Phyllobacterium zundukense: one gene and its partners. The protein of the gene in region 1 interacts with the protein of each later gene in a pairwise test. Links are inferred from orthologs where the notes say so. Each region holds a gene or a part of one and is shown on either strand. Other genes may lie near its edges. The genes, in order: N8E88_RS15875, N8E88_RS18245 and N8E88_RS28040.

What was found.
Region 2: the proteins of N8E88_RS15875 (region 1) and N8E88_RS18245 interact in binary tests that used the Escherichia coli proteins (3 or more experiments, as listed by UniProt). The link is inferred for Phyllobacterium zundukense from one-to-one orthologs.
Region 3: the proteins of N8E88_RS15875 (region 1) and N8E88_RS28040 interact in binary tests that used the Escherichia coli proteins (3 or more experiments, as listed by UniProt). The link is inferred for Phyllobacterium zundukense from one-to-one orthologs.

The regions. Positions count from the first base shown.
Region 1 is NZ_CP104973.1:719,450-722,953, forward strand. What follows is about bases 126-3,472. They hold N8E88_RS15875 ([protein-PII] uridylyltransferase), read left to right. Parts: upstream 126-458; coding sequence 459-3,272; downstream 3,273-3,472. Other genes in these bases: murJ (murein biosynthesis integral membrane protein MurJ), read left to right, coding at 3,274-3,472. Also shown: more of murJ, read left to right, coding at 3,473-3,504.
Region 2 is NZ_CP104973.1:1,198,655-1,201,605, reverse strand. What follows is about bases 42-2,835. They hold N8E88_RS18245 (P-II family nitrogen regulator), read right to left. Parts: upstream 1,711-2,835; coding sequence 1,372-1,710; downstream 42-1,371. Other genes in these bases: tesB (acyl-CoA thioesterase II), read right to left, coding at 1,968-2,835; N8E88_RS18250 (ammonium transporter), read right to left, coding at 42-1,345. Also shown: more of N8E88_RS18250, read right to left, coding at 1-41; more of tesB, read right to left, coding at 2,836-2,837; N8E88_RS18235 (ubiquinone biosynthesis hydroxylase), read left to right, coding at 2,928-2,951. UniProt on the Escherichia coli protein: Involved in the regulation of nitrogen metabolism. Regulates the activity of its targets by protein-protein interaction in response to the nitrogen status of the cell.
Region 3 is NZ_CP104973.1:3,206,884-3,209,928, reverse strand. Bases 1-2,888 are described here. They hold N8E88_RS28040 (P-II family nitrogen regulator), read right to left. Parts: upstream 1,670-2,888; coding sequence 1,331-1,669; downstream 1-1,330. Other genes in these bases: uvrA (excinuclease ABC subunit UvrA), read right to left, coding at 2,748-2,888; N8E88_RS28035 (DUF72 domain-containing protein), read right to left, coding at 1,922-2,725; glnA (type I glutamate--ammonia ligase), read right to left, coding at 1-1,259. In the rest of the region: more of uvrA, read right to left, coding at 2,889-3,045. UniProt on the Escherichia coli protein: P-II indirectly controls the transcription of the glutamine synthetase gene (glnA). P-II prevents NR-II-catalyzed conversion of NR-I to NR-I-phosphate, the transcriptional activator of GlnA. When P-II is uridylylated to P-II-UMP, these events are reversed.

The DNA of each region.
Region 1 (3,504 bases):
ATGCGCGTGAAGGAGTGGGACGGCGATGTCGTTTTTCTGCATGAGGTCGCCAAGGGCGCCGCCGACCGTTCATATGGTGTGCAGGTGGCCCGTCTGGCTGGTCTGCCAGAAGCTGTTGTCAATCGCGCCCGCGACGTACTGCACCAGCTCGAAGCGGGAGAGACCTCTGGCAAGGCTGACAAGCTGATCGACGACTTGCCTCTGTTTTCAGTTGAAGTAAGGCGTCAGGCACTCAAGCCGGTTCAGGGTAAGGATAGTGGTTTGCTCGCAGCCATATCCACCATCAATCCGGATGAGATGACACCGCGTGAAGCACTGGAGGCGCTGTATCGGTTGAAGGGCCTCGTCGCGAACACGATATCTTGAATGCTGCAGGGATCGAGTGTTTCAAATGTAATCGTTTCGCTTGACACAAATTCGCGCTATAGCGTGCGGCCATTATCCATAAAGACGTATTCATGAGCGCTTCAGACCTGAGACTGGAACAGATCGTCAACCCGGCCGAGCTTCATCGACAATTTGAAGAGTTGGTCACGTCAACGAACAAACAGGGCACTGGAACCGTCGAGCGTAACGACGTGTTGCAGCTTGTGAAACAGTCGCTGATCGCGGGCCGCAAGTCGGCCGAAGACATGCTGATGAAGGATGCCGGCGGGACGCACTGTTCCATCCGGCTTTCTTATCTAATGGACCAGATTATTTCTGGGCTCTATGACTTCGCGGTTACCCACGTTTATCCCGCTGTGAACCCATCTACTGCGGAACGGATGACGGTCGTTGCAGTCGGCGGCTATGGCCGTGGGGGACTGGCACCTGGTTCCGATATCGATCTGCTGTTCCTGCTACCTTACAAGCAGACGCCTTGGGGCGAGCAAGTCGTCGAATATATTCTCTACATGCTGTGGGACGCCGGTCTCAAAGTCGGCCACGCCACCCGTAATCTGGATGAGTCCATCCGTCAGTCGCTGGGCGATATGACGATCCGCACCAGCATTCTGGAAGCCCGTTACCTTTGCGGGAATGAAGACCTTTTCGCCAAACTGGTGCAACGCTTTGATGACGAGGTGGTCAAGGGCACGGGGCCGGCTTTCATCGAGGCCAAACTTGCCGAACGTGACGTCCGTCACCGCAAGGCGGGCGAGACGCGATATCTGGTGGAGCCGAATGTCAAAGAAGGCAAGGGCGGCCAGCGCGATCTGCATACACTGTTCTGGATCGCAAAATATTACTATCGGGTGAAGACAAGTGACGAACTTGTCGACCTAGGAGTTCTTTCGCGTGCGGAACACAAAATCTTCCGTAAGGCGGAAGATCTGCTGTGGGCGGTACGTTGCCATATGCATTTCTTGACGGGCAAGGCAGAGGAACGCCTTTCGTTCGATATCCAGGGTGAGATAGCCCGGCGGCTCGGCTATACCGCCCATCCCGGTCTACGAGACGTCGAGCGATTCATGAAACACTACTTCCTTATTGCTAAGGAGGTCGGTGATCTTACGCGCATTATCTGCGCCGCTCTGGAAGAAGAGCAAGCCAAGCATGTTCCCGGTTTCAACCGGATTTTCCTCACCTTTTCGCGCCGCAAGCGAAAGCTCGCCGGCACAAGTGATTTTGTCGTCGACAATCACCGCATCACCATTGCCAATGACGATGTCTTCCGGAAAGACCCCGTCAATATAATCCGCCTGTTTCGTCTGGCGGACCAGCACGGCCTGGAGTTCCACCCCGACGCCATGCAACTAGTGTCGCGTTCGCTGTCGCTGATTAAAGCTGATCTGCGGGAAAATCCCGAGGCAAACAGGCTTTTTCTGGAAGTGCTAACCTCGGAGCGCAACCCCGAGCTCATCCTGCGGCGAATGAATGAATCCGGCGTACTTGGTAAATTCATTCCCGATTTCGGCAAGGTCGTCGCGATGATGCAATTCAATATGTATCATCACTATACTGTCGATGAACATTTGTTGCGCTGCATCGCAGTCATGTCGGAAATCGACCACGGCGATCTTGGACAGGAACATCCTCTTGCCAATCAGATCATGCCCGGTTTGAAAAAGGACCGGCAGGTCCTCTACGTGGCGCTACTTCTTCACGATATTGCCAAGGGAAGGCCGGAAGACCACTCCATTGCCGGTGCGAGGATCGCCCGGCGGATTTGCCCGCGTCTTGGCCTGTCCCAGGCCGACACCGAAACCGTTGCCTGGCTCGTCGAACAGCATTTGACGATGAGTAGAGTGGCACAGTCGCGCGATCTGAACGACCGCAAGACCATCGAAGATTTTGCTGAGATTGTCCAAACCCTCGACCGGATGAAACTGCTGCTGGTTCTGACCATCTGCGATATCAAGGCAGTCGGACCGGGGGTCTGGAATGGCTGGAAAGGCCAGTTGCTACGCAATCTCTTCTATGAAACGGAATTGATGCTGACTGGCGGGTTTTCGGAAGTCTCCCGCAAGGAGCGCACCGATCACGCTCGCACTCAGCTCGACAATGCGCTGTCGTCCTGGCCGCAGATCGAGCGCCAGTCGTATCTCGCATTGCATTATCAAAACTACTTGCTGACCGTCAGCCTCGAAGATCAGATTCGCCACGCCAATTTCGTGCGCGAGACCGATGCCAGCGGCAAAGCACTCGCCACCATGGTAAAAACCCATGACTTCGAGGGTGTAACGGAGATCACCGTGCTGTCCCCCGACCATCCGCGTTTGCTTTCAATCATCGCGGGCGCCTGCGCCGGCGCCGGCGCCAACATCGTCGATGCGCAGATCTTCACGACTAGCGACGGGCGCGCACTTGATACGATCCTTATAAGCCGCGAATTCCCGACTGACGATGATGAACGACGGCGCGCCATGCGCGTCGGCCGCCTGATTGAAGACGTGCTTTCCGGGAAATCCTATCTACCCGAGATGCTGGCAAGCCGCACCAAACCGAAGCGCGCGGTCAAGGCCTTCCGCATCACGCCGCGTGTCGAGATAAACAATACGCTGTCCAACAAATTCACGGTCATCGAAGTGGAAGGGCTGGACCGCCCCGGTGTTCTCTCCGAGATAACCGGTACCATCTCCGACCTCTCACTCGATATTGCCTCTGCTCATGTGACGACCTTCGGTGAAAAGGTCATCGACGTGTTCTATGTCACCGATCTTGTCGGTCATCAAATCACCAATACGACACGCCAGAATCGTATCCGCAAGAAGCTGCTTGCGCTCTTTGGCGAAGGAGACATCACGACCGCCCAGCCGCAACGGCAAAACATCCTCATGACGGCTGAATAGAATGAGCTTGGTCAAGAAATTTGCAACGGTTGCGTCCGGCACATTGATGAGCCGCGTGTTCGGTTTCACGCGCGAAATGCTGATGGCCTCGGCGCTGGGCACGGGCCCTGTCGCCGATGCTTTCAATGCTGCGTTCCGTTTCCCCAACACGTTCAGGCGGCTCTTCGCGGAAGGCGCGTTCAACTCTGCTTTCGTACCTTTGTTCGCCAAGGAAATCGAAGCCAATGGGCTT
Region 2 (2,951 bases), 480 kb from region 1 along the record:
CGATGAGATCGACGATCTTGTAAAGGATCGCGCTGCCGATACCGGACCAGAGCAGTGTCACGGCGACACCCTTGAACTGCGCCCACAGCTGAGTCGCCGTACCTGCATAGCTGGCGGCGAAATCGGCAGTCGAATAATCGACGATGCCGGCGCCACCCAGTGCCGGATTGACGAGGATGCCGGTGCCGAGAGCACCGATGATGCCGCCGACGCAATGGATGCCGAAGACATCGAGGCTGTCATCATAGTCGAACGTGTTCTTCACCACCGCGACGAAGAAGTAGCAGACGACGGTGACGACCCCACCGAGCACGATGGCACCCATCGGACCGACGAAACCGGCAGCCGGGGTAACGGCAACCAGACCGGCAACTGCACCCGATACGGCACCGAGCATCGAGGCTTTACCACGCAGGAAGGATTCGAGGATGATCCACATCACCGCAGCAGCAGCCGTTGCGACAAAGGTGTTGATCATGGCAAGGCCCGCATAGGCATTGGCTTCGAGGTTGGAACCGGCATTGAAGCCGAACCAGCCAACCCACAGCAATGACGCACCGATCATGGTCATCGTCATGGAGTGCGGTGCCATGATGTCTTTCTTGTAGCCGGTACGCTTACCGATCATCAGAGCGCCGACGAGACCTGCAATACCCGCATTGATATGAACGACGGTACCACCGGCAAAGTCGATTGCGCCGAAGCCGAAGATCAGGCCGGACGGATCGGAATAGGCGCTTGGACCACCCCAGAACCAGACCATGTGAGCGATCGGGAAGTAGACGAAGGTAACCCAGAGAATGACGAACAGGATGACCGCTGAGAACTTCACGCGTTCAGCGAACGCACCGACGATAAGCGCCGGCGTAATGCAGGCGAAGGTCATCTGGAAGACGACATAGACCAGCTCGGGGATGGCAACGCCCTTCGTGAAGGTTTCGGACATCGTCGTCACGTCGACGCCTTGCAAGAATGCCTTCGACAGGCCACCGACAAACGAATTGCCGGGTGTGAAGGCCAGGCTATAGCCGTAGAACACCCAGATCAGCATCACCACAGCGGTGATGGTGAAGACCTGCATGAGAACCGAGAGCATGTTCTTCGAGCGGACAAGACCGCCATAGAAAAGCGCGAGGCCAGGGATGGTCATCAACAGCACAAGCACTGTCGAGATCATCATCCAGGTGGTGTCGCCCTTGTCGACTGTGAAGGCTGGCGCTGCGGCGGCGGGAGCTGCTGGCGCGGCCTCCTGAGCGAATGCGGCCAGCGTACCGATAGCGACCAGTGCCAGCGACCCGAGAAGGGTGCTGCGCGCCGCAGATGTCAGACTGGTTGGAATTTTCATTATTGTCTCCTTGAACCCCAAATAAATCACAGCGCGTCGGTGTCGGTTTCGCCCGTGCGGATACGGACGGCCTGCTCGATGCTGAGAACGAATATCTTTCCATCACCGATCTGACCGGTCTTGGCAGCCGTGGTGATGGCTTCAACGGCAGTGTCGACGAGCTCGGATGCGACCGCTACTTCCACCTTCAGTTTCGGAAGGAAGCTGACGGCATATTCCGCCCCGCGATAAATCTCGGTGTGCCCTTTCTGGCGGCCATAACCTTTCACCTCGGTGACGGTCAGGCCCTGGATGCCGACAGCAGTGAGTGCTTCGCGCACTTCGTCCAGCTTGAACGGCTTGATGATGGCCATCACAATTTTCATTGAATATACCCCTGCGCTTTGCGCGGCGCCTTTCAGGTGGAATTACTCGAAAGGCTTCACATCCGCGTTGAACCCATCGCCTAAAGCCGCTTGCGGCAGTCGGTGACTGCTAAGGAGTATTCAAGTTCTGTGCCAGACTCGAAATATAACGCCAAGCCATTGATTACAAATGTATATTTTTAACAATTGACGGCATGATTACGCAATACGATGCAACATGCCTAAAATTTAGGCAAACTCGGCGGGCTTTAAAAACGTCACGCTTCGGAATGCACACGAATTAGGCCTTCCTGTGCTGTCGAGGCAATCAATATGCCGTCACGGCTATAGATTGCACCACGATTAAAGCCACGCGCTCCGGATGTACTGGGGCTGTCTGCCGTATAAAGCAGCCAATCGTCGAAACGGCAGGGCCGATGAAACCACATGGCGTGGTCGAGACTGGCGACCTGCAGGTCGCGATCGAAAATCGATCTCCCATGCGCATAGAGCGAGGTATCGAGCAGCGTCATGTCCGACAGATAAGCCAGCACCGCCGCCTGCACGGCGCGATCATCCGGCACGGGACCTGTGGTCTTGATCCAGACATTCTGCTCGGGCGGCAGCTTCTCGCGCGAAAAATAGTGCGCGAGCGACAATGGCTTCATCTCGATGGGCCGGTCTTGCTCCCAGTACTTGCGGATAGCGGCAGGCGCATTCTGCAGATATTGCTCTTTCAGGTCGCGGTCGCTGATGAGATTTTCCGGTTCGGTGACGTCGAGCGGTTTGGGCTTTTGATGTTCGAGTCCCTCCTCCTCGATCTGGAAGGAAGCTTCCAGCGAAAAGATCGCGTGGCCGTGCTGGATACCGACGACCCGCCGCGTGGTGAAGCTCGAACCGTCGCGAATACGATCGACCTCATAGATAATCGGCACTTTCGGATCGCCGGCACGCATGAAATAACCGTGCAGCGAATGCACATGACGCAGAGGATCGACGGTGCGCTGTGCTGCGACCAATGCCTGGCCGATCACCTGGCCGCCGAAAACACGTTGCCAGCCGGATTGCGGGCTGCGACCTCGAAACAGGTTGTGTTCAAGCATCTCAAGGTCGAGTATGGACAAAAGCTCATTCATGGCGTCAGACATGATCGAAGTCTCCCGTTCGCGCGTCCAACGCTTGCAACAGGAACAAGAGCACAAGTCAAGCGCCGCATAACTGCAACCCGGAGGCAAACCATGGTTGAACGAAGCTCCCCGCAA
Region 3 (3,045 bases), 2.5 Mb from region 1 along the record:
TGGAGAGCTTCACGCAGCGAGCCGCATACGGTCGGAATCTTCTTGAGTTCCTTTGCAGGAAGATCATAAAGGTCCTTGTCCATCGGCTGGCCAGGATGGATCTTGTTCTTGATGCCGTCGAGACCGGCCATCAGCATCGCGGCAAAGCCGAGATAAGGGTTGGCTGTCGGATCCGGGAAGCGGATTTCAACGCGCTTGGACTTTGGCGAAGAGCCGAATGGAATGCGGCAGGATGCCGAGCGGTTGCGTGCCGAGTAGGCTAGCAGAACCGGAGCTTCATAGCCTGGAACGAGGCGCTTGTAGGAGTTGGTCGAGGGGTTTGTGAAGGCGTTGATAGCCTTGGCATGCTTGATGATGCCGCCGATGAAGAACAGGCAGCTTTCCGACAAACCGGCATATTCGTTGCCGGCGAAAGTCGGCTTGCCTTCCTTCCAGATCGACATGTGAACGTGCATGCCCGAACCATTGTCACCAAAAATCGGCTTCGGCATGAAGGTCGCCGTCTTGCCATAGGCATTGGCGACCTGGTGCACGACGTACTTGTAAATCAGCATCTTGTCGGCGTTGCGGGTGAGGGCGTCGAACTTGATGCCAAGCTCGTGCTGGGCGGCAGCCACTTCGTGATGGTGCTTTTCAACGCGCACACCCATTTCCGTGAGAACGGTGAGCATTTCCGAACGCATATCCTGCGCGCTGTCGACTGGCGGGACCGGAAAGTAGCCGCCCTTGACGCGCGGACGGTGGCCAAGATTGCCTGTTTCATAATCCGTGTCGTCATTCGACGGCAATTCGGTAGAGTCGACCTTGAAGCCAGTGTTGTACGGATCTGCCTTGTACTTGACGTCGTCGAAAACAAAGAACTCAGCTTCCGGACCAACGAAGATGGTGTCGCCGATGCCTTCTGCCTTCATGTAGGCTTCGGCCTTCTTGGCCGTGCCGCGCGGATCGCGATTGTAGGATTCACCGGAGATTGGATCGAGAATGTCGCAAAGGATAACCATGGTTGACTGCGCGAAAAACGGATCCATGTGAACCGTATCGGTGTCTGGCATGAGAACCATGTCGGACTCATTGATGGCCTTCCAGCCGGCAATGGAAGAGCCGTCGAACATGACGCCATCGGCAAACATGTCTTCGTCAACTTCAGCAATATCCATCGTCACATGCTGCAGCTTCCCCTTTGGATCAGTGAAGCGGAGATCAAGGAATTTTACGTCGTTATCCTTGATCTGTTTCAGAATATCTTTAGCGGTCGTCATATCAATTTTCCTTGTTCAGCGACGATGATACTGGTTGCCGGCGCGAACGTGCCAGCGGAGGGGCTTGGGAATCAGATGGCGTCGATGCCAGACTCTCCGGTCCGGATACGCACAACTTCTTCAATGTTGGATACAAAGATCTTTCCGTCGCCGATACGGCCAGTCTGTGCGGCCTTGCGGATCGCCTCGATGGCGGCCTCGACGGATTCGTCGCCCAGGACGATCTCGACTTTTACCTTGGGCAGGAAGTCGACGACATACTCAGCACCGCGATATAATTCGGTATGGCCCTTTTGACGGCCAAAACCCTTCGCTTCGGTCACTGTAATGCCCTGAAGCCCCACTTCCTGCAGTGCCTCTTTCACCTCATCCAGTTTGAAGGGTTTGATGATGGCTTCGATTTTCTTCATCAGAGAACGATCTCCCTATGCATAGAAACGGACCTCTTGCCCGCTTTCACTTCAAAAAGCAGGAAGCATGCCAACTCGGTTGAATAGTTTAAATATTTCCCGGAACCTGAGTTTATCGCGTGAATGGCAGCAGGTGTTCTGCCTCTCTGCCTAACTCGTCACCGTAAAGCACAAGCAGCGATGCAGCAAGCTGATGCAAAAATGTGCAGATTGCATATTTTTTGGACAGGGATTGCGCGTCGGTGGTTTGAGTTACGCATTCAGACGCTGGGTTAGAGCCTGTGCTGCCTGCGGGGCGTGCACTTTGCCTTCGTGGATGAAATAGACGAAAACATCGCGAGGCTGCTTTTCCGGATGCTGCTTCGGAGAGGCCAGTGGCAAGTCATCCGGTACATCACCTTTTGCCCACTGTTTGACACGATCTGCCCACTTGTCGAGCGCCTTGGCAGGATAGGCAGTTTCGATGGCATCATCACCCTTCTGCAGACGGGCATAGATGAAATCAGCGGTCACATCGGCAATTTCCGGGTATTCTAAATGTTCCGCATAAACCACTGCAACGCCCTTCTTGCGGGCCAGCGCCACAAAGTCAGGATCGATGAAGGAAGGATTTCGAACCTCCACGGCGTGGCGCAGGGGGAGGCCGGATTCGTTCTTCGGCAGGAGATCGAGAAAGGCGCCGAAATCATCCGCATCGAACTTTTTCGTCGGTGCAAATTGCCAGATCAGCGGTCCGAGCCGATCGCCCAGCTCGGCTATACCGGACTTGATGAAGCGCTGCATCGACTCGCCGGCTTCGGCTAGAACGCGGCGGTTGGTGACAAAACGATTGCCCTTGACCGAGAAAACGAAGCCGTTCGGCACCTGGCTCGCCCATTTGGCGAAAGTCTCGGGCTTCTGCGTACCGTAATAGGTGCTGTTGATCTCGATCGTCTGCAAATGCTGGCCTGCATATTCGAGTTCCTTGGCCTTGGAGAGGCCCTTTGGATAGAAGGTGCCGCGCCAGGGCTCGAAAATCCAGCCACCAATGCCCGCCCTTATGGTCCCGCTGGTCATCTCCGTCTCCTCCCTAGATCGATTATTCTGCCGCGGCTTGCGCCTTGTGTCCCGGGCGCCTGCGCAAAAGCTCCCTGAGGAACTGGCCGGTATAGGAGCGTTCGGCCTCGGCAATATCCTCCGGCCGGCCGACAGCCACGATCTCACCTCCGCCGTCGCCGCCATGCGGTCCAAGGTCGATGACCCAGTCGGCTGTCTTGATAACTTCGAGATTGTGCTCGATGACGACCACCGTATTGCCCTGATCGACAAGCTCATGCAACACGTCAAGCAGCTTCGCCACGTCGTGGAAGTGCAAGCCTGTTGTCGGCTCGTCGAGA